DNA from 3 places in the Vibrio sp. AH4 genome. Region 3 is predicted to be linked to each of the others. Evidence: riboswitches for the same ligand, from Rfam matches in the RefSeq annotation. Region 3 holds a riboswitch; each other region holds the start of a gene.
What was found. Region 3 has a riboswitch for lysine ahead of MKA69_RS14815 (Na+/H+ antiporter NhaC family protein). Riboswitches for the same ligand answer to the same signal wherever they lie in the genome.

Region 1 (10,630 bases), on a different contig from region 3:
TTGGATTTGTCGGCTGATAAAGGCAGAACGGTTGGGTCTTCTGCTCCGGGCAGCAAGGTTTTGATTTGAGACAGCTTCTCAACCGGAGCATGCAGCATGATGTACTTCGATTCTTTGGCTTGTTGTACGCCGTGCATACGAGTGAGGAGCTTATCAATTAGTGCCGCTTTATCTTCAGCAAAAGCGCCAGGACGTTGAATCAGGGTGGCCTTGGACTCGAAAATCACTTCGACTTCTTTAAGACCGTTGGCTTCTAAGGTTGCACCAGTGGAGACGAGATCCGCAATCGCATCGGCTAACCCCGCACGAGGAGCCACTTCGACGGAACCTGTCAACATACAAGCGCTGAAGTCCACGCCTTGGCGATCCATATAAGCTTTGAGCAGTTGAGGGTAAGTGGTGGCAATGCGTTTACCATTCAGATCTTGCGGGCCACGATACTCTGCATCTTTTTCAATCGCGATGGAAAGACGGCAACCACCAAAATCCATACGGCGCAGAGTGATAAATTCGTTACGTTGGTTGAGCGCCAATCGGTCTAAACGTGTTTCTTCAAGCACGTTCTCACCGACAAATCCTAGGTCAACGACGCCGTCCATGATCAGCCCAGGAATATCATCGTCACGCACTAACAGCAGGTCAATCGGCATATTGAGTGAATGAACCACCAAACGCTCACCCATGATGTTGAACTTCACACCGCATTTTTTCAGCAGCTCTTGGCACTCTTGGCTCAGACGGCCTTTTTTCTGTACCGCGATTCTTAGTCGTTGTGTTTGCATCTTATTCTTCCTTTGCAATTTGTTGAATTTAATAATTTTTTCAAAGCTTAAAACGAAAAACCCTCGGGAGGTTTGGTCTCCCGAGGGTTAGAATCTTTTTGTGGCTCTGATTTCAACTCCGGGAGATTCCTGTCCCCCGGGTATGCGTACATCTCCCGAAAGACACCTTAGGGATGATGATGGTGATGAATGTTCATTACGAAATTACGCATACTTAGTTACTTTCTATTTTTTTGAGAACTGCATTCACACTAACCAAGCTGAGTTTTTTTTTCAACCACAAATTGATACTTTTCTGGTTATTTTTTCATGACACCTTGTTTGAATCGAAAAAAGAGGCCGAATGGCCTCTTTTCTATATAACGATCATGCTGTGAATTAAGCGGAGACTTGCTTACTGACTTTCGCCTTAGAGAGTAAAGCGAAGATAAAGCACACTACCACAAAAGCTACAGAGGTTGCACCTAATGCTAACCACAGTGAGCCAAACATGCCTAACACTACGTAGCCCAATGCGGAAACCAGAGCAACGGCTAATGCATATGGCAGCTGAGTAGAGACGTGATCAATGTGGTGGCAACGCGCGCCTGTCGATGACAGGATGGTGGTATCTGAAATCGGCGAGCAGTGGTCACCGAAAACTGAACCCGCAAGCACCGCACCGAGCATCGGTAGCATCAGCGCAATATCTGTAGCGCCAGCCATATCACCAGCAATCGGCAGCATAATGCCAAAAGTACCCCATGATGTGCCGGTGGAAAATGCCATTGCGCCAGACAAGATGAACAGAATGACAGGTAACCAATGTGAGTCAATATTGCCTTGCACTAACGATGAAAGGTAAGCACCTGTCTTCATGTCACCAATCACCGAGCCAATCGTCCATGCGAAAATCAGGATCAGAATCGCACCAAACATCGATTTAGCACCAGTCCACAAGGTTTTTGCGATTTCAACGGTTGGCAATTTTTGACGAAGTACGGTGACAAAGGCCATCGCCAGACCAACTAATCCGCCATAAACCAATGAAGTACCGACATTGGTATTTTCAAACGCCCCAAAAATATTAAAGGATTGACCGCTTTCTGCTAATGCGCTCGCACCAGTCCAAATCATTGCGCTAATCGTCGCAACAACAAGGAATACGATAGGTAGAACCAAATCTAAAACAGTGCCACCTTCACTTTCGTGAATATCGAGCTCTTCATTTAGCTCATGCGCTTCTTTCGCATCGGTGCTAGGGTCTTCTTCAAAACCACGACCTTGAGAGGCGGCTATTTCATGTTTGCGCATCTGGCCGATATCCATTTGGAACCACACCACAGCAAACACCATTAACAACGCAAAGATCGCATAGAAGTTCATCGGCACTAGGCGAAGATAAGCGCCTAATGCAGAGTAATCTTCAATGCCGTGTGAAACCAAAATACCGCCGATAATGGTCATGATATAAGCACCCCAACTTGAAGCCGGCATCACCACACACATTGGTGCCGCTGTAGAATCAAGAATATAGGCTAACTTAGCGCGCGAAACGTAAAAACGATCCGTCACCGGACGGGCGATAGAACCAACAGCTAGGCTATTAAAATAGTCGTCAACAAAAATGAATACGCCTAAGAATGCTGCCAGTAATTTCGAACCTCGTTTACTTTTGACTCGAACCTGTGCCCACTGAGCAAACGCTCGGGTTCCCCCAGAGAGAGTCAACAACGCCGTCATCATACCCAGTAACAGTAGAAAGCCGACAATGCTCATATTCCAAGCATTGAGTGCTCCGTCTTTCACAAACACGCTACCGACTTGAGTGGCAATATATTGCAACGCTTGACCAACCGAATAGTCAGCCAACAGTAAAGCACCTAAGAAAATACCCACACCGAGAGAAAGTAATACGCGGCGAGTAATGATAGCCAGACTCAACGCCACAAGAGGTGGCACAACTGAGAACGGCGAAGAAGCAAAATCGATTAAATTCATGATCTTCCTAAACCAGTAAAAAATGGTTAGAGATCTACTGCAGACAAACTAAGTGACTTCATGTCAACTTAATTTATGTTGAACTAAGCGAAAGGGAAGCGAACACTTCACCCAACCCTACAGTAGCGCTCCATAGTTTAACAACAATATAGACTATGGCAGTGTTACACCTATTTGATGTAACCCCAGCCAGTTGCTTTGATCGGCAAACTGACTTCGGCGACAACGCCTTTCTCCACAACTCATAGGCATCACCCTAATTGTGGATACTCTTCGTAACCGCTCCTCTACAGCGAAAACCTCGTGGCTGACTATTCCAACTCATTTGGATCAAGTTCAGCCCGCTTTTCGCATTAGGTAAGAAACATTTTACTTAACAAAAATATCAATGCAACTAGGCATAGGTGAGAAAAACAAGTGGCACAGCTCACAAATCAGCCATACCATTGATACCTATTTCATAAAAAATTCTCACACCTTGATATATAGGTCTAATATTATTTATCTGTGTGATAAGTTTTCTGCAGTTACTTTTATATGCCTTGTGTAAATTTTCCAAAAACTAGGAAATGCCAATATAAATAAACTTTATATTTTTACTTTCTTACTATTTTGACTTAATATTTGCAGCGAAAACTTGTCAGTATAATAAGCTAGGTTTAGTATTAACTCGTTATCCAAATTGTGAACAGGAAATGGTAATGTCGGAAATCACTAAGACTTTATTAAATATTCGTAGCCTACGTGCTTATGCACGCGAACTGACTATTGAGCAACTTGAAGAAGCTTTAGATAAATTCACTACAGTTGTTGAAGAGCGTAAAGAAGCCGAAGCGGAAGAAATTGCTGCTCGTGCAGAACAAGAAGCGAAATTAGCCGCGATTGCAGAGCAAATTGCTAAAGATGGTATTGATCTAGAAGCGCTTATTTCTGCGCTGTCTGGTGAAACAAAAACGAAAGCAAAAGGCAAACGTGCTCCTCGCCCTGCAAAATACAAGTACATTGACACCAACGGTGAAGAAAAGACTTGGACAGGTCAAGGCCGTACTCCTTCTGCTATTCAAAAAGCACTGGATGAAGGCAAATCTCTCGAAGAGTTTGCTCTCTAATTCAGCGTTTCAAACGAATATGATAAAGGCTCCCAAAGGAGCCTTTTTATTATCTTTATCTTTCCCAATAAGCCTCTTCAAGGCTATCTTCCCGCTCGGGAAGACCACGTGAAAGACGTGGAGAATGTTGAGCCAACACCTCATAACTCGCACGGTTTGAATATTTACACACTTGAGAAAAAGAGGAATAGGTTAAAAACTCATGTTGATGCTTACTTGAGTTAGGTACATTTTCTTTGTGGTATTTATTGGCAGCCATATCGTGTAACAAGGCCGATAATGCTGCATCACCCGCACCATTGGTATTTTTTATCTTCTCTGGCCCACCCATGTACGGTGAAATATGTGAATAAACACGAATCGGGTTTATACAACTGTCTTTACGTGCAGGGCGACTAAATTCATAGCGATTAAATTCCGCTACTGAACCTGGTAATAATGGGAGTGATGTTTCACGCTTGGCGGATTCTTCTGTATATCCGGCCATAAATAAACCAACTGGGCCAGCAGTACATAACACTAAATCTACCCAATCCAAGGTTTTATCAGACGCAGCTAGAGGATCACTTTCTCCGGTTAACGCCAATGCTTCATCTTCATTCATTGCAACGACAGTGACATGATCACGTAAAAAGTCTTGCCAGAATTTAGGATCATCCTGAATAACAAATTTGGTTCCTAGGGTTAATACCACAGGAACATCGTATTTTTTGGCATATTCAATGGCGCGCATTGTCGCTTCTGGCATCGGGTCGCCTTCTTTACAGCGAACTAAATAAGCGGTGATCACTAATGCAGATGCACTGGCAAATATTTTCTCAGGAATACTGTCTGGGTGTAATTGGTTCATTTGACCTTCGCTGATCGCAAAAGTACGTTCACCATCTTCGGTAATCAGCGCAAAACAGCGCCCAATTGCACCTTCAACACCTTGTAAATAATTCAGATCCATACGGCTAGAAGTATTACATAGGTAACGATAACCATAGCTGCCAATTTTAATGTCTTGGCTCATCACACCCAGTAGGGTTGAGCGGTCATCGGCTAACACTGAATAGTTGTGCAGCGTATTCCCTATGGTTCCACCTGCATATTCATTAGTAATTAAGCGCTGATCTTTTAATTCGTTATATAAGGCTTCAGCCGCTTGATCATCGATCACTAATGAGTGTCCCTTACTCAGGCCATAACGCTCAATCAAATCGGAATCCACCTTGGCCTCAATATCCACCAACGTTTGATCAATACCGATAATATGAGTGCGCGACATCTTCTTATTTTCTTGCGCTTGAATCACTAAAGGGTCACGCGCGTGAACCGGAAAATAATGCTTAGATTTGCGTTGGCCAGGAAATTTCATAAGGGTTACTAGGCTTCTGGGATGAAAGGAGCGCCGATTCTACCGCGCACCTTTTAGTGCAGCAACAAAGGAAAAAATAGCAAACGTTTGCATGGTGATGATTTTATTTCACTCCCTATCTTTAGCGCTTGGAGCACAAGTGATTCAATGATTTAGCAACATTTGTTTAAGGCTCGATGAAGTGTGATTACCGTCTCGGATCTGTCCTCGAAAAATTCTTTCTGTTAGAATCCTCGTCCAAGTTCCTCAAGTGGTAGAAAAGTGATGTCTGTAGAGCACAGCGCAAACAGCCAAAAGAAAGTGATTGTCGGTATGTCTGGAGGGGTTGATTCCTCAGTTTCAGCCTATCTTCTCAAGCAACAGGGTTACCAAGTGGAAGGCCTGTTTATGAAAAACTGGGAAGAAGACGATAACGAAGAGTATTGTACTGCGGCAGAAGATCTCGCCGATGCTCAGGCTGTGTGTGACAAACTCGACATTCCACTGCATACCATTAACTTTGCTGCGGAATACTGGGATAACGTATTTGAATACTTCCTTGCTGAATATAAAGCCGGACGTACCCCAAACCCAGATATTCTGTGTAACAAAGAAATCAAATTCAAAGCCTTCTTAGAATTTGCCGATGAAGTGTTGGATGCCGATTATATTGCTATGGGGCACTATGTGCGCCGTACTTTCCCGCACAATGGCGAAAAACCGCAAATGCTGCGCGGCTTGGACAACAATAAAGATCAAAGTTACTTCCTTTATACGCTGAGCCACGAACAAGTAGCGCGTAGCCTATTCCCCGTTGGGGAGCTCGAAAAACCAGAAGTACGCCGCATTGCGGAAGAACAAGGTTTAATCACGGCGAAAAAGAAAGATTCTACCGGCATCTGTTTTATCGGTGAGCGCAAATTTACTGACTTCTTATCTCGCTATTTGCCAGCCCAACCGGGTAAAATTGAAACCCCCGAAGGGAAAGTGATTGGTGAGCACCAAGGCTTGATGTACCACACGCTCGGACAACGTAAAGGTCTGCACATTGGTGGTATGAAAGAGAGTAGCGAACAGCCATGGTATGTCGCGGACAAAGATCTCAAACGCAATGTGCTCATCGCAGTACAAGGTGCCGATCATCCACTGCTCAAATCTCATGGTTTGGTCGCGGCACAACTGCATTGGGTTGACCGTACCCCCATCACTGAGCCTGTACGTTGCAGTGTAAAAACCCGCTATCGTCAAAGTGACATCGCTTGTACCGTCGTTCCCGTTGGTGATGACCGAATTAAAGTGATGTTTGACGAGCCACAAGTGGCTGTGACTCCGGGACAATCCGCCGTATTTTATCAAGGTGAAATCTGCCTTGGTGGCGGCATCATCGAAGAACGCATTTGATAGTCGATATTTAGGAGATTTACGTGGCTAACGCAATTTACGACCGTACCATCGCTTTCGCTGGCATTTGTCAGGCAGTGGCACTTGTTCAACAAGTCGCCCAAAATGGTCACTGTGATTCAGATGCGTTTGAAACGTCGCTTAAAGCGATTACTTGTACCAATCCAAGTAACACGCTAGAAGTCTTCGGTCACGAAAGTCAACTCAAACTCGGTTTGGAGTGCTTGGTCAAAGGGATTGACAGCACTCCAACGGGCAGTGAAATCACCCGTTATCTGATTAGCCTAATGGCGCTTGAACGTAAGTTGAGTGGCCGCCGTGACGCGATGAGCCAACTCGGTGACCGCATTCAAATGATTGAGCGACAACTTGAGCATTTTGACTTATTTGATGATCAGATGATCAGTAACCTCGCCAGTATTTACCTTGATGTGATTAGCCCGATTGGCCCACGCATTCAAGTCACTGGCACTCCAACCGTATTACAGCAAACCGCTAACCAGCACAAAGTGCGCGCCCTACTCCTATCAGGGATCCGCTGCGCCGTATTGTGGCGTCAGGTTGGTGGACGCCGTCGTCACCTGATTTTCGGTCGTAAAAAGATGATCGAACAAGCGCAGCTTTTATTAGCGCGAATCTAAATGATGACGACCCATTCAAATTACTCACACCTTTAACTCAATATTCAGGAGAAGAACATGGAACTGTCAGCATTGACTGCTGTTTCACCGGTAGATGGCCGCTACGGAAGTAAAACGATTGCGTTACGCAGTATCTTCAGTGAGTTTGGTCTCCTAAAGTACCGCACTATCGTTGAAATTCGCTGGCTACAAAAGCTAGCCGCCACTGCTGAGATCGCAGAAGTGCCTGCATTCAGTGCCGAAGCGAATCAATTCCTTGATGCGATTGCCGCCAACTTCAATGAAGCGGATGCGCTGCGTATCAAAGAAATTGAACGCACTACCAACCACGATGTAAAAGCCGTGGAATACTTCCTGAAAGAAAAAGTGGCTGCCATGCCTGAGCTGCATGCGGTCAACGAGTTCATTCACTTTGCTTGTACTTCAGAAGACATCAACAACACTTCACATGCGTTGATGCTCAAGGAAGCGCGTGACACGGTGATCCTGCCTGAAATTCGCAACGTGATTGACGCAATTCGCAAACTGGCTGAAGAGTACCGCGATATTCCGCTGCTTTCTCGTACTCACGGTCAACCAGCCTCTCCCTCGACCATGGGTAAAGAGATGGCAAACGTGGCATACCGTATGGAACGCCAGTACAAGCAGATCGCTAACGTTGAAATCCTAGCCAAAATCAACGGTGCAGTCGGTAACTACAACGCACACCTTTCTGCCTACCCAACCGTGGATTGGCACAAATTCAGCGAAGAGTTCATCACTGAATCTCTGGGCGTAGACTGGAACCCGTACACCACGCAAATCGAGCCGCATGATTACATTGCTGAGCTGTTTGAAGCGGTGGCGCGTTTTAACACCATCTTGATCGACTTTGATCGTGATGTTTGGGGTTATATTGCTCTGGGTCACTTCAAACAAAGAACCATCGCGGGTGAAATTGGCTCTTCTACCATGCCACACAAAGTCAACCCAATCGACTTTGAAAACTCAGAAGGTAACTTGGGTCTGGCGAACGCGATGTTTACTCACCTAGCGCAAAAGCTGCCTATCTCTCGTTGGCAACGTGATCTGACGGATTCTACCGTGCTGCGTAACCTAGGTGTTGGTGTGGGTTATGCGATCATTGCCTACACTTCAACCCTCAAAGGCATCAGCAAACTGGAAGTGAACCGCGATGCGCTGCTTGCAGAACTGGATCACAACTGGGAGGTTCTGGCTGAACCAATCCAAACTGTGATGCGCCGCTACGGCATTGAAAAGCCTTATGAGAAGCTCAAAGAGCTGACTCGTGGTAAGCGTGTAGATGGCGAAGCGATGCGTCAATTTATTGATGGTTTAGAGCTGCCAACCGAAGAGAAAACGCGCCTGAAAGCCATGACACCAGCCAGCTACATTGGCTATGCGATTGAGCTGACGGACAAGCTGTAATCTCAACAAGAGAGAGCAAATGACTAAGGGGAGCAACGGCTCCCCTTTTACTTATCGACTTGGTTTATACCAGACCATTTCACTCCTGCTTTTCAAAAAACAGAGTAATCCGACCGACTTCAAGACCAAATTTGCGAATTTTGGTTAAGTTGAACACCCGCTTCTCATCTTGTCGATACAACCAGTCATCAAAGTGTACTTGCACATCACCACTGTCGCGTTGCAGCACAAAATCGTATTGCCACTGCAGTGCATTGCCCACTTCTTTACCGCGAGCCGTTCCAACAATATCATCCGCTCGTCCTTCGTACTCATCGTTAGCCGTTCGGTTAATCGTCCAGATCCGTTGATCCTTCTCCCCATCATCAAAAACGAAATCTTCGACTAAAATCAGTTGGTTACTCTCAACTCGGCCTTCTATTACCACCTCAAAACGGCGCGTCTGCTTCTCGGTGTAGTCTTGTACCATACCCCAAGCATGAGTTGTGCCGACAAAGTAATTGAACAGATCAAACTTGGGCGTTGCCACACGGTAATCATCGATATCCGCTGAACATCCGCTAAGCCCTAAGAAGAACAATAACAGCCAAGTTGAGTAGTATTTCATTACCGATTCATTCCTATCAGTTGATTACGTAAGGCTAAATATTCAGTTTGTGGGGAAAGCCAAATTGATAAAAAGGCATCGTTGAATGCTTCATCCATAACCACTCCAATGCTTTGTTGTGCCTCTTGCTCACGAGCAAAGAAAAACTCACCGCTTTTCCCATCAGAAACGTAGATCAGGCGATCACCTATCGAGACATCCGGTAACATTTGCTGTAATTGATCCAGCCAAGACTGGGTTTGTGGCTCTTTGAACCCAAGCTTGTGCCATTGGTCTTTAGTGGCATCAATTAACTGTTGACGTTTAATGTTACGCAGATAACGAATCTCCAATGCCATGGGATGTGGAGAAATATCCTGTGATTCATGGTACTGCCCATCGGGTGCTCTCAGTTGTGAAGAGTAAATATCCAACCAAAACCACGAAAGCGTTGCCTGCCCGACCACAGGCCAATCCGTCCATGTACTGGACGGTTTATGCTCAGCTTGTGCTGCACTAGCGGCGTCGGCGTATCCCAAACCGCTCATCAGCAAAACGAATAGGGTTATAAGTCCTTTTTTCATGCCTCATTACCTTCAACAGTAACCAAGTGATACCTATCCATTCCAAAAACAGTGCCAACATCACCAGCAATGTGGGGTATTCCCAACTCACTGCGCCGATTCGATAGCCGAACCAATAACTTAAGCAACCTAAACCACCACCCGCGATACACAATAAAGTCTTAGAATATCGGGTAAGCTGCGGCAGCAAATGGCCTGCATACCAAGTAAAGGCAAACCAAAGTGCCATTAACCACAGCGGAAATTGCCCGTCGGCAAAGGTCAGCACCCCTAATAACATATTGCCGCTGTCAATTACGATGCCAACGACCGCCATCCATACCATCTTTTCAAATAGTGGGTGATGCTGCATCGCGGTTAAACCATAAGTGGCCACCACCAATAATGCGGTAAGCCATAACCAAGTGTGCTGGCCCCATACTGCCAGCGCCCAAAGTAGGTCAAACCATAATGAAGTCACCACTAACGCCATGATTAATCTCGTTCAAACGTCATATGTACTGTGCTGATACTGCGGGCTAAAAAACCCCCTTCGCAATAACAAAAGTAGTAACGCCACATGCGAATAAAGCGTTCGTCATAACCCAGCTCACGCACTTGGGGCAATTGCTGTTCAAAGCGTTCACGCCAATGTTGCAATGTCACCGCGTAATCCATACCGATGTCGTGCAGATTACGCACCACAAATCCTGTGCGTTTCGCTGCCAGCGTAGTTAACGCGCTGACCGACGGCAAAAAGCCGCCCGGGAAAATATACTTCTGAATAAAATCTACGTTATT
Region 2 (10,630 bases), on a different contig from region 3:
GAGTGCTAAACCACCGCGTAAGCCACCCCAAGTCAAAATGCGGATTGACCAAGGATTGTAAGTGCGGTAGCGCTTAAAGCCAATGTAAGAGACAAACACACTCAGGTAACGTCCACACAGAACAACCGGAATTGCAAATGCCATCAAGATCCAATCTTCTTGGTGGAATTCGAACAACAGCATCGACATACCGATCAATAGGAACAAGACGCCGTTGAGGAATTCATCGACCAGTTCCCAGAAGTGATCGAGATGTTCTTCACTCTCTTTTGAGAAGCCAATAAATCGAGTCCAGTTACCAATCATGATGCCAGAGACCACCATCGCGAGTGGGCCTGAAACGTGAATTACATCAGCAAAGGCATAACCTGCCGTTGGAATACCTATGGTTAACAACAGCTCCATCGAGTGGTCATCGGTTGCCGAAATAAGGTAGTGAAACAGTAGCCCGAGAAGGAAACCGTAAACAATGCCTCCGATAGCTTCTTGCATGAAGAGCAAGGTAACACTGCCGATGGTGGGAGTTTCATGACCAAAAGCAATCGTAAAGATCGTGACAAAGATAACCAGACCAAAACCATCGTTGAAGAGTGATTCACCTTCAATCTGGGTAGAAATTCGTTTTGGCGCTTTTAGCTTCTTCACAATCGCTAAAACGGCAATCGGGTCGGTGGGGGAAATAAGAGCACCGAACAGTAAGCAGTAGACTAGATCAAACTGAATGCCGATCAACTGACAGAAGCCGTACAACGCAAATCCGATAAAGAAAGTGGAGAATAAAGTAGCGCCAAGTGCTAGAACGGTAATTTCCCACTTTTGATCTTTTAGATTGGGTAATTTAATCCCCAAACCACCTGCAAAAAGTAGGAAGCCTAAGATCCCTTTGAGCAGGAAATTTTCAAAGTTAATACTGGTGACGGTTTCTGTCGCAATTTGGGAGAGATGGAACCAGTTGTTTTGACCTGCGATGAGGATTAATAACGACAACATCATCGAACCTGCAGTAATGGCGATGGTTGTTTGCATTTTGCTGATCTTGCTGTTTAAAAAAGCAATCAACATGGCTGCCGCAGAGAGGAAGCACAAAGTGTAATAGACGGACATTCTCTTCTCAGTGTGTGTAACAATTTGTGAACGAAATTGTCTTTCTCTGTTGAGTAAATAGCAAATACTTTTTAATCATACGAGGGTGAGCTCACACACAAAATATTTTGGTTGGTTTAATCGTTTTTTAGACGTCTAGATTTCTGAAATTTGTGTGATAGGATGTCATCAAAGCAAAAGGAATGAGGCGGTATAGTGAGAATGGAAGTGAGACAGCAACTCGAACAACAACTGAAACAGCGTATCCTACTGATTGATGGTGGTATGGGAACGATGATTCAGAGTTATAAGTTACAAGAGGAAGACTATCGCGGTGCACGATTTGTCGATTGGCACTGTGATTTGAAAGGAAATAACGACCTCTTAGTGCTTACTCAGCCGCAAATTATTAAAGAGATTCACTCCGCTTACCTTGAAGCTGGGGCGGATATTCTTGAGACCAACACCTTTAACTCAACCACGATTGCTATGGCAGACTATGACATGCAATCGCTCAGTGCCGAAATTAACTTTGCCGCCGCTAAGCTTGCACGTGAAGTTGCGGATGAATGGACAGCTAAAAATCCTAATAAGCCACGCTATGTGGCTGGTGTGCTTGGTCCAACCAACCGCACTTGTTCGATTTCTCCTGATGTGAATGATCCGGGCTTTCGTAATGTTTCTTTTGACCAGCTTGTTCAGGCGTATTCCGAATCCACCCGCGCTTTGATCAACGGCGGAAGCGATCTGATCCTCATTGAAACCATCTTCGATACGCTTAACGCCAAAGCGTGTGCGTTTGCGGTCGATAGTGTGTTTGAAGAACTGGGCATCAACTTACCGGTGATGATTTCCGGTACGATTACTGATGCCTCTGGGCGTACTCTGTCTGGACAGACGACGGAAGCTTTCTACAACGCCTTGCGTCATGTACGGCCGATTTCGTTTGGCTTGAACTGTGCGTTAGGCCCTGATGAGCTGCGCCAGTACGTGGAAGAGCTTTCACGCATTTCAGAATGCTATGTTTCCGCGCACCCAAATGCCGGACTGCCCAATGCGTTTGGTGAATACGATCTCTCTGCCGAGGAAATGGCAGAACATATTGCGGAATGGGCACAAGCAGGCTTTCTTAACTTAGTTGGTGGTTGCTGTGGTACGACACCTGAGCATATCGCGGCGATGGCCAAGGCCGTCGAGGGTGTGAAACCAAGGGCTTTACCCGAGCTGAAAGTGGAATGTCGTCTCTCGGGGTTAGAGCCGCTGAATATTGGCCCTGAAACACTGTTTGTTAACGTGGGAGAACGTACTAACGTCACCGGTTCAGCGCGTTTTAAGCGTTTAATTAAAGAAGAGCAATACGATGAGGCGTTGGATGTCGCGCGTGAGCAGGTAGAAAATGGCGCGCAGATCATTGATATCAACATGGATGAAGGCATGTTGGACGCCGAGGCGTGCATGGTGCGCTTTTTGAATCTATGCGCCTCTGAACCAGAAATATCCAAAGTTCCGGTGATGGTCGACTCCTCTAAATGGGAAGTCATTGAAGCGGGTCTGAAATGCATTCAGGGTAAAGGCATCGTCAACTCTATCTCTCTAAAAGAAGGGAAAGAGAAGTTTATAGCCCAAGCCAAATTGGTACGCCGCTACGGTGCCGCCGTGATTGTGATGGCGTTTGACGAAGTGGGCCAAGCGGATACCCGTGAGCGCAAATTAGAGATCTGTCGTCGGGCTTACCATATTTTGGTCGATGAAGTGGGCTTTCCACCGGAAGATATTATTTTCGACCCTAACATCTTTGCCGTTGCGACCGGAATTGATGAGCACAATAACTACGCGTTGGATTTCATTAATGCAGTTGCAGACATTAAGCGTGAGTTGCCGCATGCGATGATTTCTGGCGGTGTGTCTAACGTTTCTTTCTCTTTCCGCGGCAACAACTATGTGCGTGAAGCGATCCATGCTGTTTTCCTTTATCACTGCTTCAAACACGGCATGGACATGGGGATTGTCAACGCAGGGCAGCTTGAAATCTACGATAACGTTCCGCTGAAACTGCGTGAGGCAGTGGAAGATGTGATCCTCAATCGACGTAACGATGGCACGGAAAGACTGCTTGAGATCGCCGAAGCGTATCGCGAAAACAGTGTCGGTAAAGAAGAGGATGCTTCTGCGTTAGAGTGGCGCGCATGGCCTGTGGCTAAGCGCCTAGAGCACGCTTTAGTCAAAGGCATCACCGAATTTATCGTCCAAGACACTGAAGAAGCACGTCAGCAAGCCAGTAAACCGCTGGAAGTGATTGAAGGGCCGCTGATGGATGGCATGAACGTCGTCGGCGACCTGTTTGGCGAAGGGAAAATGTTCCTACCGCAAGTCGTAAAATCAGCGCGCGTCATGAAACAAGCCGTTGCGTATCTTGAGCCTTTCATTAATGCGCAAAAAAGTGGTAGCACTTCAAACGGTAAGATTTTGTTGGCGACCGTAAAAGGCGATGTGCATGACATTGGTAAGAACATTGTTGGTGTGGTGCTGCAGTGTAATAACTTCGAGATTATTGACCTTGGTGTGATGGTGCCTTGTGAGCAGATCCTCAAAGTCGCGCGCGAGCAAAATGTCGATATCATCGGTCTCTCTGGGCTTATCACACCGTCTTTGGATGAGATGGTGCACGTGGCGAAAGAGATGGAGCGACAAGGGTTTGAACTGCCACTCTTGATTGGTGGGGCAACGACCTCTAAAGCGCATACCGCAGTGAAAATCGAACAGAATTATCATGCGCCTGTGGTGTACGTGAATAACGCATCGCGTGCAGTGGGGGTATGTACTTCGCTGTTGTCTGATGAGCTGCGTCCTGGATTTATCGAGCGGTTGGACCTCGATTATGAGCGCACGCGCGATCAGCATGCGCGTAAAACGCCCAAATCTCGCCCTGTGACCTTAGAGCAGGCGCGAGCCAATAAAGCCACGATCGATTGGGCGAGTTATACGCCGCCCATGCCTGCGAAACCGGGTGTGCATTTGTTTGAAAACATTGTGTTAGCCACGCTGCGTCCTTATATCGACTGGACGCCTTTCTTTATGACTTGGTCGCTCATGGGTAAATACCCTGCCATTTTGGAGCATGAAGAAGTCGGTGAAGAAGCCAAACGTTTGTTCCACGATGCTAATGCTTTACTTGATAAGGTGGAACGAGAAGGGCTGCTGAAAGCCAGTGGTATGTGCGCGTTGTTCCCTGCCGCGAGCGTGGGCGATGACATTGAGGTGTACAGTGATGAGTCTCGCACACAAGTAGCGCATGTGCTGTACAACTTGCGTCAGCAGACCGAAAAGCCGAAAGGAGCCAACTATTGTTTGTCGGACTATGTTGCTCCGAAAGAGAGCGGTAAACGTGATTGGATTGGCGCGTTTGCAGTAACTGGTGGCATTGGTGAGCGAGCGCTGGCCGATGCTTATAAAGCACAAGGCGATGATTACAATGCGATCATGATCCAAGCGGTGGCTGATCGTTTGGCGGAAGCCTTTGCGGAATATCTGCATGAAAAAGTGCGTAAAGAGATTTGGGGTTATGCGAGCGATGAAAATCTCTCTAATGATGAGCTGATCCGTGAGCGTTATCAGGGCATTCGACCAGCGCCGGGGTATCCCGCGTGTCCTGAGCATACCGAGAAAGCGACTTTGTGGCAGATGCTGAATGTCGAAGAGAGCATAGGCATGTCACTGACCACTAGCTATGCGATGTGGCCGGGCGCTTCGGTATCCGGTTGGTATTTCTCGCATCCTGATTCTCGCTATTTTGCGGTCGCGCAGATCCAACAAGATCAGCTGCACAGCTACGCTGAGCGTAAAGGTTGGAGTTTGCAAGAAGCCGAAAAATGGCTGGCGCCTAACCTTGATGCTTAATCCGTAAGACCACCATCCACAATCAAAGAGGCCACGTCATGTGGCCCCTGGTTTTTATCTCGCGAGTTTGATTTTACTCTTGCTCAAACAGCTCTTTATGCAGCTTCTGCACTGCTTGTTTAGAGACAGATTCATGCAGCAAGAAACAGAGATTATGCGCGCTGGCGCCATAGCAAATCATACGGAGGTTGTAATCTTCCAATACACTGAACACTTGCTTCGCGTAGCCACGGCTCTCTTTCATCTTGTTGCCGATCAGAGCAATCAAACACAGGTTGTATTCGACTTCGACCGTACATAGCTCTTCCAACTCGGCGCGCACCGCTTCAGGCAATTCTGGTGCACCGCCTGAGGTATCGGTTTTATCCAGTGTCAGTGACACGCTGATTTCTGAGGTAGTGATGAGATCGACCGAAATTTTATGCTTGGCGAGAATTTCGAACACTTTGGCGAGGAAACCGTAAGCATGGAACATCTGCGCGCTACGCAGTGTCACCATGGTTTGATTACAGCGTAGAGCAAGTGCGCGATACAGTGGCGCGCTTTCGACTTGTTTACGGATCCAAGTGCCGCCTTTTTCCGGTTCTTTTGATGAGCCAACAAACACGGGGATGCCATGGCGTACCGCTGGAAGCAAGGTGGATGGATGCAAAATCTTGGCACCAAAATTGGCCATTTCTGAGGCTTCGCTAAAGCTTATCTCAGGAATCGGCGCTGCTTTTGGCGCGATACGTGGATCGGTACTGTAGATCCCCGGTACGTCAGTCCAAATCTCTAAGCCACTTGCTTGTACTGCTTCGGCAATCAAAGCGGCTGAATAATCACTGCCACCACGACCTAAAGTGGTGGTATTACCTTGTGCATCAGAACCGATAAAGCCTTGAGTCACTACCACATACTGTTCACACAATGGAGCCAGTTTTTCTTTGGCCAACTGAGTGATTTCAGCCAGTTGTGGTTCGGCGCGACCATAATGATCGTCAGTGCGTAGCACTTCGCGGATATCAAAACGTACGGCATCGACGCCACGTTCACGCATTAGTTGCGTCAGAATATAAGTAGAAATGAGCTCACCGCACGCCACTAAGTGGTCGGTAAGTTTCTTGCTCGATTGAAATGAGGCGGCTTCCGCTGCACTGGCGACGGAGTCCAATACCGCTTTGACTTCTTTCTCGACGCGGGTTGGATCCGCGAGCTGGTCGATAATCACATAATGGATATCAGCCAGTTGTTGCAAAATCGCTTGGCGGCGTTCAGCAGATGCAACGCCATTGGCGAGTTCGACCAATAAATTGGTCACGCCAGAGCAGGCGCTGCTCACGACTAAGCGTGTTTGTGGATTGTTTTCGATAATGGCCGAACAACGGCTCATGGCTTCAAAGTTGGCGACACTAGTACCACCAAATTTGGCGACGTTAAATGTGCTCACGGCAATTCTCCCAGACTTCCTGAAAAACGAGTTGTTGGTAACCCAACGTCCAATGTTGTGAAGAGAGTGTTTTTTAATAGAGCAAAATAGAGGAGTGACTATAGAAAGATTTCCCTCAGAAGCTCTTCATCAGATTCGAGCTGATGACAGTTGAAGGGATTCAGCCCATTCAACCGATAAACCAAAGCCGCAACTTTAATTCACCTCGGCACTACTCCCCCTGAATGTTCTGTTTTGGAGTTGAGGCTCCACAAAACATCTGCCTGGGCAGTGCTCCTCTTCTGCTAGATAGCTCACACATTGAACGGTGTTGGCGAAATCTTGTCAACGACAAAATGTTCTAAAAGTGCAAATAAAAATGACATTAGTGTGACAAGGATTAACACTCTGGACATAGGTCGAATTGTTGCTGCTACTGAATTGCATTAGGCTAGTGGTTCTGGTCGCCACAACAAGGAGTCGTTATGACTATTCGTAGCTTTATCCCCCCGCATCGGATTTTGATGGGGCCGGGGCCTTCTGATATTCCGCCACAAGTTCTGCAAGCGCTCAGCCGCCCCACCGTTGGTCATCTTGATCCTCTGTTTATCGGTATGATGGATGAGCTGAAACAGCTGTTGAAATATGCCTTCCAAACTGAAAACGAATTCACGATTGCTGTTTCTGCGCCGGGTAGTGCGGGTATGGAAGCCTGTTTTGTTAACCTCGTCGAGCCGGGCGATAAAGTGATTGTGTGCCGCAATGGGGTGTTTGGTGAGCGGATGCGCGATAACGCTGTGCGTTGTGGGGCAGACGTTGTGGTGGTTGATGATGAATGGGGTTGCCCAGTCAGCGTTGAAAAAGTGCAAGCCGCGATAGATGAGCATCCGGATGCGAAAATACTGGCTTTTGTACAAGCAGAAACTTCAACCGGAGCCTTAAGTGATGCGCAAGCTTTGGCTGCTCTCGCTAAGCAACATGGCATGCTGACGATTGTTGATGCCGTAACGTCTTTAGGTGGTGTACCACTGTTGGTGGATGAGTGGCAGCTTGATGCGGTGTATTCTGGTAGCCAAAAATGTCTCTCTTGTGTGCCGGGTTTGGCTCCTTTGACATTCTCACCTCGTGCAATTGAGAAGATTCAATCACGTAAAACGCCGATTCAAAGCTGGTTCTTGGATCAAAGCTTGGTGTTGGGTTATTGGAGTGGAGCGGGTAAGCGTAGTTATCACCACACAGCACCCGTTAATAGTTTGTATGCTTTGCACGAAGCTCTGCTGATTTTACAACAGGAAGGGTTAGAGCAAGCGTGGCAGCGCCATCGTGTGATGCACGACAAGCTCAAACAAGGTTTAGAGCAACTGGGCTTTAAGTTTGTGGTAGCTGAGTCGTATCGTTTGCCGCAGTTGAACGCGATTTATGTGCCGGAAGGCATTGATGAAGCGAAAGTGCGCAGCCATCTGCTCAATGAATACAATTTAGAAATTGGTGCTGGGCTTGGGGTATTAGCTGGCAAAGCATGGCGGATTGGCGTAATGGGCTACGGTGCGCGCTCGGAAAACATTGCGTTATGTTTGCGGGCACTGGAAGAGTCACTGCGTTAATGCAAAGCGGTGTGAAATAGAAATCAGGGTGGCTTAGGCCACCCTGATTCGATCTGAGATTAAGGTGTTGCCGCTGAGGGGGCTTGTTCTGCGCCGGATGCGGTGCTTGTTGCCTTTGCGGGCGCTTGGTATTGGATGGTGCTGAAATCCTGATTGGGGAACAGAAATTCCGCTTCAGTACGAATTTGCTGGGCGCGACTCGTATCACCCAAGCCTTGGTAGGCCAAAATCAGGTTGGTATAGAAGGCTGGACGTGGCTTGTGTTGAATCACCTGTAATGACCAATCCACATACGGTTGGATCAGTTCTGCTTTTTGTTCATACAGTCCGAGTTCTAGGTAGGTGCTGTAGATGTCCCAATCGAATCGATCTTGCCACACTAAGGGATTGGTGACTTGTTTAAGTAATTCGGGATCTCTCGGCTTCGATTTTTCAAACTGAGTGAGTACATAATTGGTGTGTAAAGCTGTGCCCATATACAAAATGGTCACAATCGGTAATACCAAGCTAGTAATACGTAGTAGGGATTTACTCAGCCCACTGAAACGGACGATACGATAACGTGCAACTCGCTGATCGACCCAGTAGATCAAAATAATAAACGTGATCCAGTGAATGGCGGAGTGGTAAAACGGATACTCCAATTGAGCATGCAACGTGATAGGAACGAACAGCGCCAGCATGGCTAAACGGGTGCCTCGTTTGGCGGCATAAATGCGCAAAGTGCAGAAGCAAGCGGCAAGTAATATTCCCAACACGGGCAGCAAACCGCCCTCAACCCCCCAGTACAAGATCTCATTATGCGGATGATCCATCGCTGCAAGCCCTGCGGGATAGGTGTTGTTCAACTGATGTTGACGAGCGGTATAAAGTAAATATTGCGCTTCAAATTTACCGTAGCCATAACCGGTAAAGGGTTTTTCGATGATCATGTCAACCGCTTGTGGAAAGGTGTAGCGGCGTGGGCTTTCGAGATCAGCTTTATTCGCCACAAACCCAGAGGTTTCTTGACTATACATCGCTGCAACTCCGGCACAGACACCAACCACAATGGCTAACACCCAGAGGCTAAAACGTTGGCGAGATGCAAATCGACGAAGATATGGCGCAACGAGAATAATGCTAAGTAAGCTGGCTATCCATCCTGTGCGTGACGCAAGCACCACCAAAAGAGGGGCGGTAAGTAGTGGAGTCAGATAAAGAATGCCAATTTTACTTAAGGGCGAATCATATTTTTCTGGTTGTCTTGCCAGTAAATAACCAGAAAGCACTAATCCGGTTGCAAGAAAACTTGCCATGACATTCGGTTGTTGAAAAATACCATAAGGACGGTTGGCTAGGGTGTCATACCCAAACGGGTTTCCCAGATCTAACCAAAAATATTGGATAAGACCCATGATGGCTTCGATTACTGTAGCCAGCAGAATAAACCACAGTAAACGTTGTTTATGTTTATTGCTAAACCGAAATTGTTGCAACATCACAAACAAGCAGAATCCTGCCCATAAGCCAATCAGTCGACTTGTGGCACTGAGCCAATCTGCATTCACATACACCAGTGGCAGGGTTAGCAAAGTACAACTGATCCAAAGGCCGATGGTGAGCTTTGAGTAACGTAGGGCTTGATTGTTGGCAAGCTGATACAGACCCACTGCGAGTGAGATGCTTAGAGCTATCCAAGTGGTGTTATTAAAGGAGAGTGCTAACCCCGCCCCCCCGGGATTGGGCATGAAGAAATGCATGGCCAGCAGATACAACACTGCCAATGAAAAAAGAAAGGGTTTATTGAGAGGAATGCTCGGCGCGTGAGGCTCTAACCGGGTTCCACTTAATAGCAACGTTGCCATGCAGCTCACCTTAAAAAAACGAAACCAGCGCAGAGTTCGCTGGTTTCGATACTTTAGCCTTTTTTTCTAATTCAACAAAGGCTTGAGGAAGCGTGCGGTGTGTGAAGCTTCGATCTGCGCCACATCTTCCGGTGTCCCTTCTGCAATAATAAGGCCGCCACCTTGGCCACCTTCTGGGCCTAGGTCGACAATCCAGTCCGCTGTTTTGATCACATCTAAGTTATGTTCGATCACTACGACCGTGTTGCCGTGATCGCGTAGGCGATGTAACACGGTAAGCAGTTGTTGAATATCGTGGAAGTGTAGCCCTGTGGTAGGCTCGTCCAGAATATACAAGGTTTTTCCAGTATCACGTTTGGAAAGCTCGCGTGCTAGCTTCACCCGCTGTGCTTCACCGCCAGAGAGGGTAGTTGCCGATTGACCGAGGCGAACATAAGAAAGCCCAACATCCATCAGTGTTTGCAGCTTACGTGCAATCACAGGGACAGGGTCAAAGAATTCGCGCGCATCTTCTACCGTCATCTCAAGCACTTCATCAATGGTGCGACCTTTGTAGCGTACTTCCAACGTTTCACGGTTATAGCGTTTGCCTTTACAGACATCACAAGGGACATACACATCCGGTAAAAAGTGCATTTCAACTTTGATCACACCATCACCTTGGCATGCTTCACAACGACCACCACGCACGTTGAAACTAAAGCGCCCCGGTTGATAACCGCGAGAGCGTGATTCCTGCGTTCCGGCAAACAGTTCCCGGATCGGGGTAAAGATGCCCGTGTAAGTGGCAG
Region 3 (10,630 bases):
AGGTGGTAGCGAAGGAACAGACCATGCTACATAACTTGGATCCTTGGCGTGTTTTATTGGTTGATGATGACGAACAGATGCATCAAATCACCCGTTTAGCATTGAGCGGGTTTCAGTTTCAAAATCGCTCTCTAGAGTTGATTTCGGTGTTATCGGGGCTTGAAGCGCAAAAAGTGATGGCTGAGCAAACGGACATTGCCTTAGCTCTGATTGATGTGGTGATGGAAACCGAGGATGCCGGTTTAGATTTAGTGCGATACATTCGCGATACATTGCAAAATCGCCAAGTTCGTTTGGTGTTACGCACTGGTCAGGCGGGGCAGGCGCCAGAAGACAAAGTGATTAAAGATTACGAAATCGATGATTACAAAGAAAAGACAGAGCTCACCACTCAAAAACTAAGAACCTTACTCTATTCGATGCTGCGTGCTTATCGTGATTTGTGCCTGATTGAAGATCAAAAACGGGGCCTGAGCCGCGTGATTGAAGCGTCAGCGAATGTGCAGAATACGAGAACCCTACAAACCTATGCAATGGCAGTGTTGAGCCAGCTTACCTCGCTGCTTAAACTGCATGCCTCCGCTTTTTATTGTGTCGTTAATCCACACCCTGGAAGTGAGCAGTACAGTGCACTTACGGTCGCCACCACTGCAGAATGCGTCGATTTATACGTGGAATCCCCCTTCGAAGGTTTACCAACAGAGGTTGAGGCGCGCTGTAAAGAAGTGCTGAATAACGGCTGTTCTTATGATTACGGTGACGCTTATGTTTTTTTTAAACAAGACGATCGTGGTGTTGATAGCGTGCTGTATGTGGAGCTTGAGCAGGCGCTCTCTGAATTAGACCGAAAACTTCTCGAAATCTACATGTACAACATTGGCCTTACTTTCGAAAACATTAATTTGATGGTGGATTTGCGTGAAACCTCGAAGGAGCTCGTTTATAACCTTGCCAATGCAGTGGAAGCGCGTAGCCGAGAAACGGGCGCACATGTGCAGCGTGTCTCTTTATTCAGTGAGCGATTGGCGCACTTGTATGGGTTATCAGATACGGATGCGGAGATGATCAAAAATGCTTCGCCATTACATGATGTCGGTAAAGTCGCGATTCCAGATAGTATTTTGCACAAGCCGGGGAAACTGGATGCCCAAGAGTGGGCGATCATGCAAAAACATGTCGAGTATGGCGTGGATATCCTGAGTCGTTCGAAACGACGTTTAATCTATGTCGCGAAGGAGATTGCTGCTACGCACCATGAAAAGTGGGATGGCAGCGGTTACCCAAATCAATTGCAAGGGGATAACATTCCGATTTCTGGGCGTATCACCGCACTGGCTGATGTGTTTGACGCGTTAGGAGCCAGACGTTCTTATAAGGAACCGTGGCCGGATGAGCAAATCCGCAATGAACTGGTGGCGCAAAAAGGCCGACATTTTGAACCTAAGTTGGTGGAGTTATTGCTAGAACACTGGGATGAGTTCATTGCGATTCGCTCCTCGTTGCCCGATTAATTGTTACCCGATTAATGAAGTCCGTTAACCTCTCTAGGTCCTTTCAAACATCAGCCAAATCGCTGTGGATGTGCTTTGTCACATGACGGTTTATAGGTCTGAACTGGGTCAGATATCGGCACTGGATAATGCCGTTTGTGGTAAAGCCTGCGGTAAGGTGATCACATAATGTACGCCTTGCCCCAGTTCGGATGAAAAAGAGAGCCGACCATGCAGTTTCTGTTTTACCAGATTGAAGACGAGATTGAGTCCTAACCCTGAACCGCCTTGTCCACGTTTGGTGGTAAAAAAGGGTTCAAAGATCTTTTGATGTAATTCCTTGCCAACTCCGCATCCATTATCGGTGTATTCGATAATGATGTTCTGCTCATTTTGATAAAACTGGATGTTAATCATTGGGTTAGAGCACGTAGCAAACGCGTGGTTTACGCTGTTCATGACCAAGTTTGTCATGATTTGCGTTAGACCCCCCGGCAAGCTGTTCATGATGATCGCTTCATCGCCATGCAGTTGAGGTTCGACGGGAATTTTACGTGTCTCACTGTGTAAACTCGCCATAAGGGCTTCCAGCACTTGTTTCACGTTAAATTGACTTCGGCTTTCTGACACTTGGTCAACGGCAGTCTGTTTGAAATCACGGACTAATCGTGCAGCGCGGTTGAGATTGCTTTCTAACATGGTTGCACTTTGTGTCATTCGCTCCATCAATTCGGCAAATTGCTGGCTGGTTAACGTTTGTTGGTTGAAGGCCTGCAATAGGGATTCTCGTGTCTCTTGAATCACGGAAGCGGCGGTAACCGCAATCCCCAATGGAGTATTCACTTCGTGTGCTACACCAGCGACTAGGCCTCCCAATGCCGCCAGCTTTTCTGATTCAATCAATTGAGACTGAGTTTCTTGTAACCGTTTTAAGCTGGATTCGAGATCTTCGGTTCTGGTTGCCACTTGCTGCTCAAGATCTTGGTTCATGATTTCTAAACTCAGTTGAGCCAATTTGAGTGACGTCACATTAATGGCGGTGCCACGAAAACCAAGAAATTGTTGATCGGCATAGCGTGCAATGCCTTGAAAGAGCAAGTAGGCATGTGAGCCATCATGGAGTTGGATTTCCACTTCACAGTTGGAAAAATCACGTTGGTGGATCAAGCTCTCCATCAATGCATTGGATGATCTGAGTGGCTCAATCAAAGTCATTTGGGGTTTTGTGTCATCCGTCAGATCTAGGGCTTTGCTCATCGCTTCTGAACTGTAGATCAGCTCTCCAAGCTGGTTGGTTTCCCATAGCCAATCAGAGGCGGCTTGAGCAAAGTCTTCCAAACGTTCTTGTTCCGCTTTGATGTTCCGGTAAAGCGTGGTGACGCTATTAGCGATTTTGTTGGTTTCATCGCCTAGCCACTGTAATTCATCGTTTTTTTCCATAATCCAGTGGTTATAAGGCAAACGCAGAGGCTTCTTCGGGTGACGTGGATTGTACTGACGTAAGAATTGGGCTATGGCAAAAATGCGTTGATTCACACTGGCGTGAAAAATTAACAAAATCAAATAACAGACAATCGCCGTTTTGAGCGCATTGACGGCTAGAGTGACCAGAAACTGGCGGATTAAATAGTTGTAGATGCCCTGAGCATCCGATTCTACATACAGCTCTCCAATATTTTCGGGTTGATGAGTTTCAGGGTTGGTGAAATTGAGAGGAAAGCGGCTACTTAAAGCCATGCTAGAGACAGGCTGCCCAGCAGAGAAACGATAGTTACCCGACGTGATTTCCATGTAATCCACATTCGGCAGATTGACTAAGCCTTCGAGCCGTTGGGTGAGAACCAGCAAATCATAGTTCCACAGCGAGCTTGCCAATAAATCGGCATGAATCGTTTTGATTTCATTATGCCGCTCTTCAACGTTATTGAATTCTCGATTGTAATCAATGTAGGTTTGAGTGAGGGTCATCAATAACGTCACGGCGCCACTTAAAATCACCATGATAAGAATGATGCGGCGGCCGATACGGCTGAGTATCGGATTGGAATCCATTTCTTCTATATTTCGATGGGTCATTCTTGTGCATTCTTTTAGAAACCTTGTGATTGAGTATAGATGGACTCGATGGAATGTAGGACATGCTAGTGAGGAACGATGTGATCGAAAAGAGACCTTAATAGCCACAACGTGTTTTGAAGCAAGCAGTTTGGTGAGCCTAGGCTACACTTGCATGACATTAGGGAGGAAAGAATATGCGTTGGTGGATAGGGTTAATCTGGTGCTTTTGCATGCCTGCATGGGCAGATGATGTTCTGGTGATTCAAAGTTATCACTCGGGTTATGCTTGGGATGCAAGCTACATCCAAGGTTTAAAAGAAGGGATAAAGCCGCCGCACCAATTGCACTTTTTTGAAATGAATACTAAGCGGATCCCGGTGCGAGAATACAGTGCAGCCGCGGAGCGGGCTTTTCAAACCTATCAGGCGCTAAAACCTAAGCTGGTGGTGCTTGGGGATGACAACGCACTGTATTACCTTTTGCCCAAACTGTACAACGAACCGATCTCGATAGTGTTTCTCGGCATTAACTCAAACCCAAGAGAGTTGCTGGATGAGTATTCGGGAGTTGCTCAAGTGACGGGCATTTTAGAGCAGCCACTGTTTGTAAAAAACATGGCAGAAATGGGTCGTTTATTACCGCAAGATAAACATCGCGTACTGGTTTTGTTTGACTCGGGGAATACTTCAAAAATTGCGTTGGAGTATATGCAAAGTCAATATGCGCTGATTAAGAAAAATCTAGGGTTGGATGTGGAGATCCGCGCGATTGAGAAGGAGGTGCAGTGGCACGATGCGATTGAGCAAGCACCTCAACAAGGGTATGGCGCGATTGTCGTCGGTTTATATCAGACGCTCATTGATGACACTGGGCGTCATGTTCCTGCGGAAAATATTCTCAGTTGGACCAATCAACATTCACGATTACCTTTATTTGGATTTTGGGATTTCTCCGTTGGCAAAGGTAAGGCGGCGGGTGGGGTCGTGTTATTTGGATTAGAGCAAGGTGAAATGGCGGCTGAACTGGTGACCCGCATTTTAGATAAGCAAGAACCCGCCAAATACATTCCGATCCAGATCAACCGTCAAGGACGAGGCATTTATCAGCCTGAAGAATTTGCGCGCTGGGGGTTAACGCCGCCGAAAGACTGGTGGCCAGTCAAGGAATGATCAGGACAGAAAAAAACACCGCCCGTGTGGGCGGTGTGAAAAATTAGGCTTCAACCGGTTCCTGTTGCCAACGTTTTTGGCGTAGGTTAAAGGCACAGAACAGCACAAACCACACACTGCTCGCTGCTAAACCTGCCCAAACGGAATGCAGTAAGCCCATCGCGAGATAACCGAGCAATGCACCCATCGCGGCACTGATGGCGTACGGAAGCTGAGTCACCACGTGATCAATATGGTGGCTACCCGCACCAGTCGCAGAAAGGATACTGGTACTGGAAATTGGTGAGGCATGATCACCAAACACTGCGCCCGCTAATACGGCAGAGAGGGTGGGTAGCATCAGGCTGATGTCTGAAGCCGCAGCAATATCACCCGCCAATGGCAGCATGATACCGAAAGTACCCCAACTGGTGCCTGTGGCAAACGCCATCAAACAAGAGAGTACGAACACTAAAGCCGGCAGCAGTTCAACCGGTAGGTTACCTTGCGTCAGTGAAGCGAGGTAAATGCCAGTTTGTAGATCGCGCACAACGCCACCAATGGTCCAAGCAAACAGCAGAATGATGATTGCAGGCATCATGGCCATAACGCCTTTTGGCGCTGTGGATAACCAAGTTTGCGCAGACAGTTTTAAGCGCAGTGACAAAATAATCGAGACCGCTAAGCTGCACAGTGCGGCATAAACCAGTGATTGCGCCACATTGGTGTTCTCTAAGGCGCCGATCAAAGAGAAAGCTTCACCGTTAGCGGTTAATACGGCGTTGCCGGTTTGGATCATGAAAATCAAGGTGGTGATGGTCAGTACCGCGATGGGCAAAACCATATCAATCATGGTGCCGCGTGCGGTTTCTCCGCCTTCCATATCTAAGCCCGCAGGGCGGCCTTTGCTTTCATCCCATAATTTTCCCTCACGAGCCCACGCTTCGTGTTGGCGCATCGGGCCGATATCCATCGGCAGGAAAATGACCGCGAGCACCATAAGCAGCGTAAATACCGCGTACAGGTTCATCGGGATCATCTGTACAAAGGCTGATATGGCACTGATTTCTGTCATTTCGTGGGCGGCTAAAATTCCGCCAATCAGGGCGATAATGTAAGCACCCCAAGAGGAAATCGGTGTAATCACACAGACAGGCGCGGCGGTAGAGTCGAGCAAATAGGCGAGTTTAGCACGCGAGATTTGGAAGCGATCCGTCACTGGGCGGCAAATCGCGCCGACAGACAGGCTATGGAAAAAGTCATCGATGAAAAAGGCAAATACCATTAACCCTGTCAGCGCTTTTGCACTGCGGCGATCTTTACATTTACGTTCAGCCCATACTGCAAAAGCGCGTGTTGCGCCTGAGGCGGTCATTAAACTGATCAACCCACCCAACAGTAGCATGAACACCAACATGTTGATGTTATCGCTGTTGGCCGCACCGTCTGACCAGAACAAGCCGCTGATCTTACCGAACAGGTATTGTAGTGTGCTCAGAGGAGAGAAATGGTTAAGCATGACTGCGCCAGCGGCAATGCCAGCACCTAAAGAGAGTAACACTCGGCGGGTCGTAATCGCGAGTAGCACCGCGAGCAGCGGCGGGATGACCGAGTAAATCGAGTCAGAATAAACGGCTAAATTCATGGATCTCACATCACCTTTTCAGGTGGAGATCTACCAGCAGGATAAAAAACACATTTCAGCGAAATAACACTTCTTATCCTTCAAGGTAGCGCTCCATAGACAACAAACTATGGCAGTCCGGCATTTGTTCAATGCTGGCCCAGCGAACGTTGATGACGCAACGATCACTTCGGCGCTGTACCCTTTAACCAGTCATCATCGGGGTCAACCTACGACTGGCGACTCATGAACAGCGCGCCTCTACTTAAAGGAACGTGTACCACTTTGAGTGATTCACTCAAAAACTGTGACACGCAACGTATATTACTGCCTTTTCAGGTGACGACAAGATTTAATTTCCCCATTTCTGCAGCGAAATTGATCTCATCCGGTATATTCGCGGAACTGTGAGAATTTTCTCTCTTTAGATGGCGATAGGCATTTCATCTGAAGGTGGCTGTTTGGTGTAAACGCGTTTTAGCCCCCACAGTGCCACTACCGACATCAGTAACATGATGGTGCCGAGTGGCAGTTGATCTGACGCTGGGAACATCGCGGCAAACAGTGTTGCGAGCCCCGCGCCTAGGTTTTGCATGCCACCTAAGATTGCACCACCAGTCCCTGCATGATAAGGGAAAGGTGAGAGTGCACCTGTGGTTGCGGCTGGGAATAAAATGCCAGCACCAAGGAAGTAAATGGTAGCGCCCCCAATTAAGGACCATGCGGTGGTCAGGCCAAGTAGGCCGGGCAACATAATCACCAGAGAGCCGGTGAGGATTGCGATCAAACCAACGCGCATGGCGGCTTTTTCACGCCAGTGGCGAGCAATTAAGTTAGAAAGCCACGCGCCTGCTAAATAGCCGGGGATGGGCAATACAAACAGCAAACTCACTGTGGTTGCAGGCAAACCCAGTACACCACCGAGTAACACGCCGGCAGCGGCCTCAAAAACGGCAAGACCTGCAAAAGTGGCAACAAGGCAAATTAAGTAACCTTGGAAGCGGCGATCGGACAACACATAGTGATAGCTGCGCAATACTGGCTCTTTCTTACGCGCAGCCGCAGGTAGTGTTTCTACCATGCTGGTCATCATGGTAATCACGACCGCAATCGCAAACAGAGACAAGAATAAATAGCTTGAACGCCAGCCAAAACTTTCCGTTAAGTAGCCGCCTAAGACTGGTGCCACCAAAGGTGAGAAAATTAGGCACATGCTGATTAAGCTGTTCACTTTATGTAATTCAGCTCCGTCAAAGCAGTCACGAGAGAGTGTGCGGGACATCGCACCGCCACAACCAATCCCGAGGCCTTGCACAAAGCTACCAATCAAAAACCAAGAATACTGATGTGCAAAAAGGGCAATCAGTGAACCGAGTACATAAATGATCAACCCTGCAATGATGATAGGTTTACGACCAATGCGATCGGACAGCGTACCGTAAACGAATTGCGATAAGCCATAAGGAATAAGATAGCAAGCCATCACCGCTTGTAGTGCAGCCGGTGAAACTAAAAATTCTTGTGCCATATACCCAATCGAAGGCACGTACATGGTTTGGGTTGCTTGACCGACAGCAGCCAGAATAGCGATAAAAAAGGTCAGTTTTGCGACAGAAAGCGAGGCAGACATCGTTATCTCCAGATACAAACAATATCTTATTAAAATCAGCTAATGAAAATTCGTGAGAGAGCACTGCTCTCGGCGCGAGATAGTATTGCTGTATCCCTTATCTATCAATCGATTCTTGCTTTTCTGTTCACGATAAATATCTATAGATTGGATTATTTTTTCTAATGGTTGTGTTGCTTGTTTTACAACTTGAATCTAGAACAAGAGCAGACTATTATTGTGGTAAATGAGAATTAATATCACTTTGTGGGGGTGGTTATGGACATGGTGTTATTGTTTGCTGCGTTGCTTTTTATTGGGTTGCTTGGTTATAAATTGAAATTACCTCATCAACTCACGATGGGCGCGGTGTTGCTAACGCTTGCGTTGGTTGGTTTCGAGCACATCAATGCGTTACCGGTATTGGTGATCCTGTATTTTATGGCTCCGGCTATACTGGCGATTAAACTTCCCAAATGGCAAGGGGCTTTATTCTGTTTGGGGATTGTAGTGCCACAACTCGTGCAAATGGTGATGATGGCTCAACGATGACCATGGGTTGAGTTCAGCAGCGAGTCACACTGTATGCTATTGAGCTCAATCACTTGGTTCTCCTCAGAACAGACTCGGTTTTTTCCCATTTTTTTCGAATGATAGAGCGAAAGGTCCGCCCGTTTAAACCACTGTTCCGGAGTATCGGTGCGCAGCACTTCGGCTAACCCAGCACTGATGGTGACTTCGGCATGTTTAGGGTAGTGCGCCTGTTGAATTCGGCACCCAATATGGCTGACGACCATCATGGCTTCATTCAATCTGGTGTTTTCAAACAGCAGCAAAAACTCATCGCCGCCTAATCGAAAAAGCAAATCTAATTCACGACTGTGAGTGTTAATCATCTCGACCAGTTGCGTGATGACCTTATCACCAGTGTCATGGCCGTATAGGTCATTAATCGTTTTGAAATGATCAATATCGATGACGGCAATAACCGAATATTGATTACCCATCTGGCAGAGTTGAATGTTTTTACGCAAAAAACTCTCAAGCTGGTGGCGATTCAGGCTGCCAGTCAATGCATCACGAGTTGATAGATAGAATAACTCTGTGTGCAGCTTACGAATGGCATCCACAACCACATACATGATGGCGGCACAGGCGCTGATCGCAAGGCTAAAGCGCAAAGTGACTTCCGTGGTTTGATGGGGAATCAAAACCCATATGCTCGATGGAATAATGATGAAAATGGTCAGTAAGTTGTCTTTGGGCGGGAGTAAAAAAGCAATCGAAATGATCACCGGAAAAAGCCAGTAACTCGCCAGTGTGCCAAATAGGTGGATCGCCATCACTACGATGATGACCACCAAAGAGAGGGGGAGCCGAAATCCCCATGGCGTTTTTGTCTGATGATAGATGGCGGAGATTTCAAACAACAACGTGCATTGAAAAACGATGATCAAACCGCCTAAAACGATCTGATTAATCATCAGATTTTTTATTGCTAAAGGAAAAAAAACCAAACTGGAAATCGAGGCGATGAAGATCGACACCCGACGCTGATAGTAGATATTCAATAGCTCTGAACCAGTAAAAGCAGAAGTTTGATTTGGTTTTTTCATCACGTTCACCCTCTGCCCTTTTTGTAAGGCTACGAAGAGATGAGTCAGAAAGCAAAGTCAGAGGTGTCGCAAAAATGAGGATAGGCGAACCTATCCTCATTGCGTGCCATTCTTAGAGAGGAAATGCAGCCATTTGAGTGGCAAGAATTAGCTGCGCAATATAGCGGTGTGTTGCCGTAGTGGGATGGGTGACTTCCCAAAACACGAAGCGATCGGAGCCTTGGGCTGCACACTCAGCGGAAAGTGAATGGGTGAGTAAATAGTCAGCTGCTGAGCTGCGTCGAATATCCAAGCACGGTGAACTTGCATTCACAAAACCATGGTATTGAGGGTCACTGGTCATGCTTTCGAACAACGCGTATGCATCAAACAGGGCAATACGAATCCCCTGCATTTGGTAGTAACGGGCTTGCTCGCGGATAAACGCGTTCATCCCCTTAATTTTGCTGCGCACCGTTTCAATCTGCTCTTGAGTTGAATATTGAAACTGTGGCGCACGAGTTGCGTCTGGCAACGTGAGCAAAACAATGTTTTCGGCTCCCGCATCGACCAAGCGAATCAACGCAGAACTGTAATCGGCTTTAACGTCAGCGAGTGAGCGGTTGTAGTTCATAAAGTCATTCAAGCCAAATTCCAAAGTAAACAAACTGTTTTCCGGTTGGTAATGCTTCGCCAACTGCATGTAAGTCAGGTATGAACTGACTTGTTCGTAAACCCCGGTCAGAGCGATGTATTGGCTACGTCCCGCGGCCCCTCCAACAGCCCAGTTATAAATGGGGATGTTTAACCCTTGCGCCAAATATTCCGTCCAGACAAAACCGTTTGAAAAATGGCCCAGAAACCACGATGAGGGATTTGGGAAACGCCATTGTGAAGCATTAAAAATGTTGCCCGTATCGGAAAGGCTATCACCAAAGACGATCACCTTATTTATCTTGTGTGGTTGAGCTGAAGAGTCATTGCTCCAGATGGTGTGGTTGTATGAGAGCCGCGTATCTGCGGCAAAATAGGTCACATCGGCAGTTTCATGCGTGACACCAAGCGTTTCATAGCAACGCTGCTTGATGGTGTCTGGCTGAACATCG

Region 1: another riboswitch for lysine. It lies ahead of MKA69_RS09445 (Na+/H+ antiporter NhaC family protein); the one in region 3 lies ahead of MKA69_RS14815 (Na+/H+ antiporter NhaC family protein).
Region 2: another riboswitch for lysine. It lies ahead of lysC (lysine-sensitive aspartokinase 3); the one in region 3 lies ahead of MKA69_RS14815 (Na+/H+ antiporter NhaC family protein).

The regions. Positions count from the first base shown of each region.
Region 1 covers NZ_JALAIV010000001.1:1,997,358-2,007,987, reverse strand. Annotated here, with positions in the region: gene hisG (ATP phosphoribosyltransferase) at 1-782, opposite strand, end outside; His leader region at 838-971, opposite strand; gene MKA69_RS09445 (Na+/H+ antiporter NhaC family protein) at 1,161-2,762, opposite strand; lysine riboswitch at 2,878-3,060, opposite strand; gene MKA69_RS09440 (H-NS family nucleoid-associated regulatory protein) at 3,464-3,871, shown strand; gene MKA69_RS09435 (inosine/guanosine kinase) at 3,927-5,231, opposite strand; gene mnmA (tRNA 2-thiouridine(34) synthase MnmA) at 5,496-6,611, shown strand; gene hflD (high frequency lysogenization protein HflD) at 6,635-7,252, shown strand; gene purB (adenylosuccinate lyase) at 7,310-8,680, shown strand; gene MKA69_RS09415 (DUF3833 domain-containing protein) at 8,760-9,287, opposite strand; gene MKA69_RS09410 (chalcone isomerase family protein) at 9,287-9,820, opposite strand; gene MKA69_RS09405 (DUF2878 domain-containing protein) at 9,783-10,322, opposite strand; gene MKA69_RS09400 (cyclopropane-fatty-acyl-phospholipid synthase family protein) at 10,325-10,630, opposite strand, start outside.
Region 2 covers NZ_JALAIV010000001.1:1,258,056-1,268,685, forward strand. Annotated here, with positions in the region: gene MKA69_RS06025 (sodium:proton antiporter) at 1-1,104, opposite strand, end outside; gene metH (methionine synthase) at 1,300-4,980, shown strand; gene lysC (lysine-sensitive aspartokinase 3) at 5,054-6,409, opposite strand; lysine riboswitch at 6,521-6,698, opposite strand; gene MKA69_RS06040 (alanine--glyoxylate aminotransferase family protein) at 6,874-7,992, shown strand; gene MKA69_RS06045 (PglL family O-oligosaccharyltransferase) at 8,052-9,839, opposite strand; gene uvrA (excinuclease ABC subunit UvrA) at 9,906-10,630, opposite strand, start outside.
Region 3 covers NZ_JALAIV010000003.1:381,625-392,254, forward strand. Annotated here, with positions in the region: gene MKA69_RS14800 (DUF3369 domain-containing protein) at 1-1,511, shown strand, start outside; gene MKA69_RS14805 (ATP-binding protein) at 1,620-3,566, opposite strand; gene MKA69_RS14810 (ABC transporter substrate-binding protein) at 3,743-4,717, shown strand; gene MKA69_RS14815 (Na+/H+ antiporter NhaC family protein) at 4,761-6,341, opposite strand; lysine riboswitch at 6,420-6,592, opposite strand; gene emrD (multidrug efflux MFS transporter EmrD) at 6,745-7,950, opposite strand; gene MKA69_RS14825 (hypothetical protein) at 8,215-8,481, shown strand; gene MKA69_RS14830 (GGDEF domain-containing protein) at 8,472-9,545, opposite strand; gene MKA69_RS14835 (SGNH/GDSL hydrolase family protein) at 9,658-10,630, opposite strand, start outside.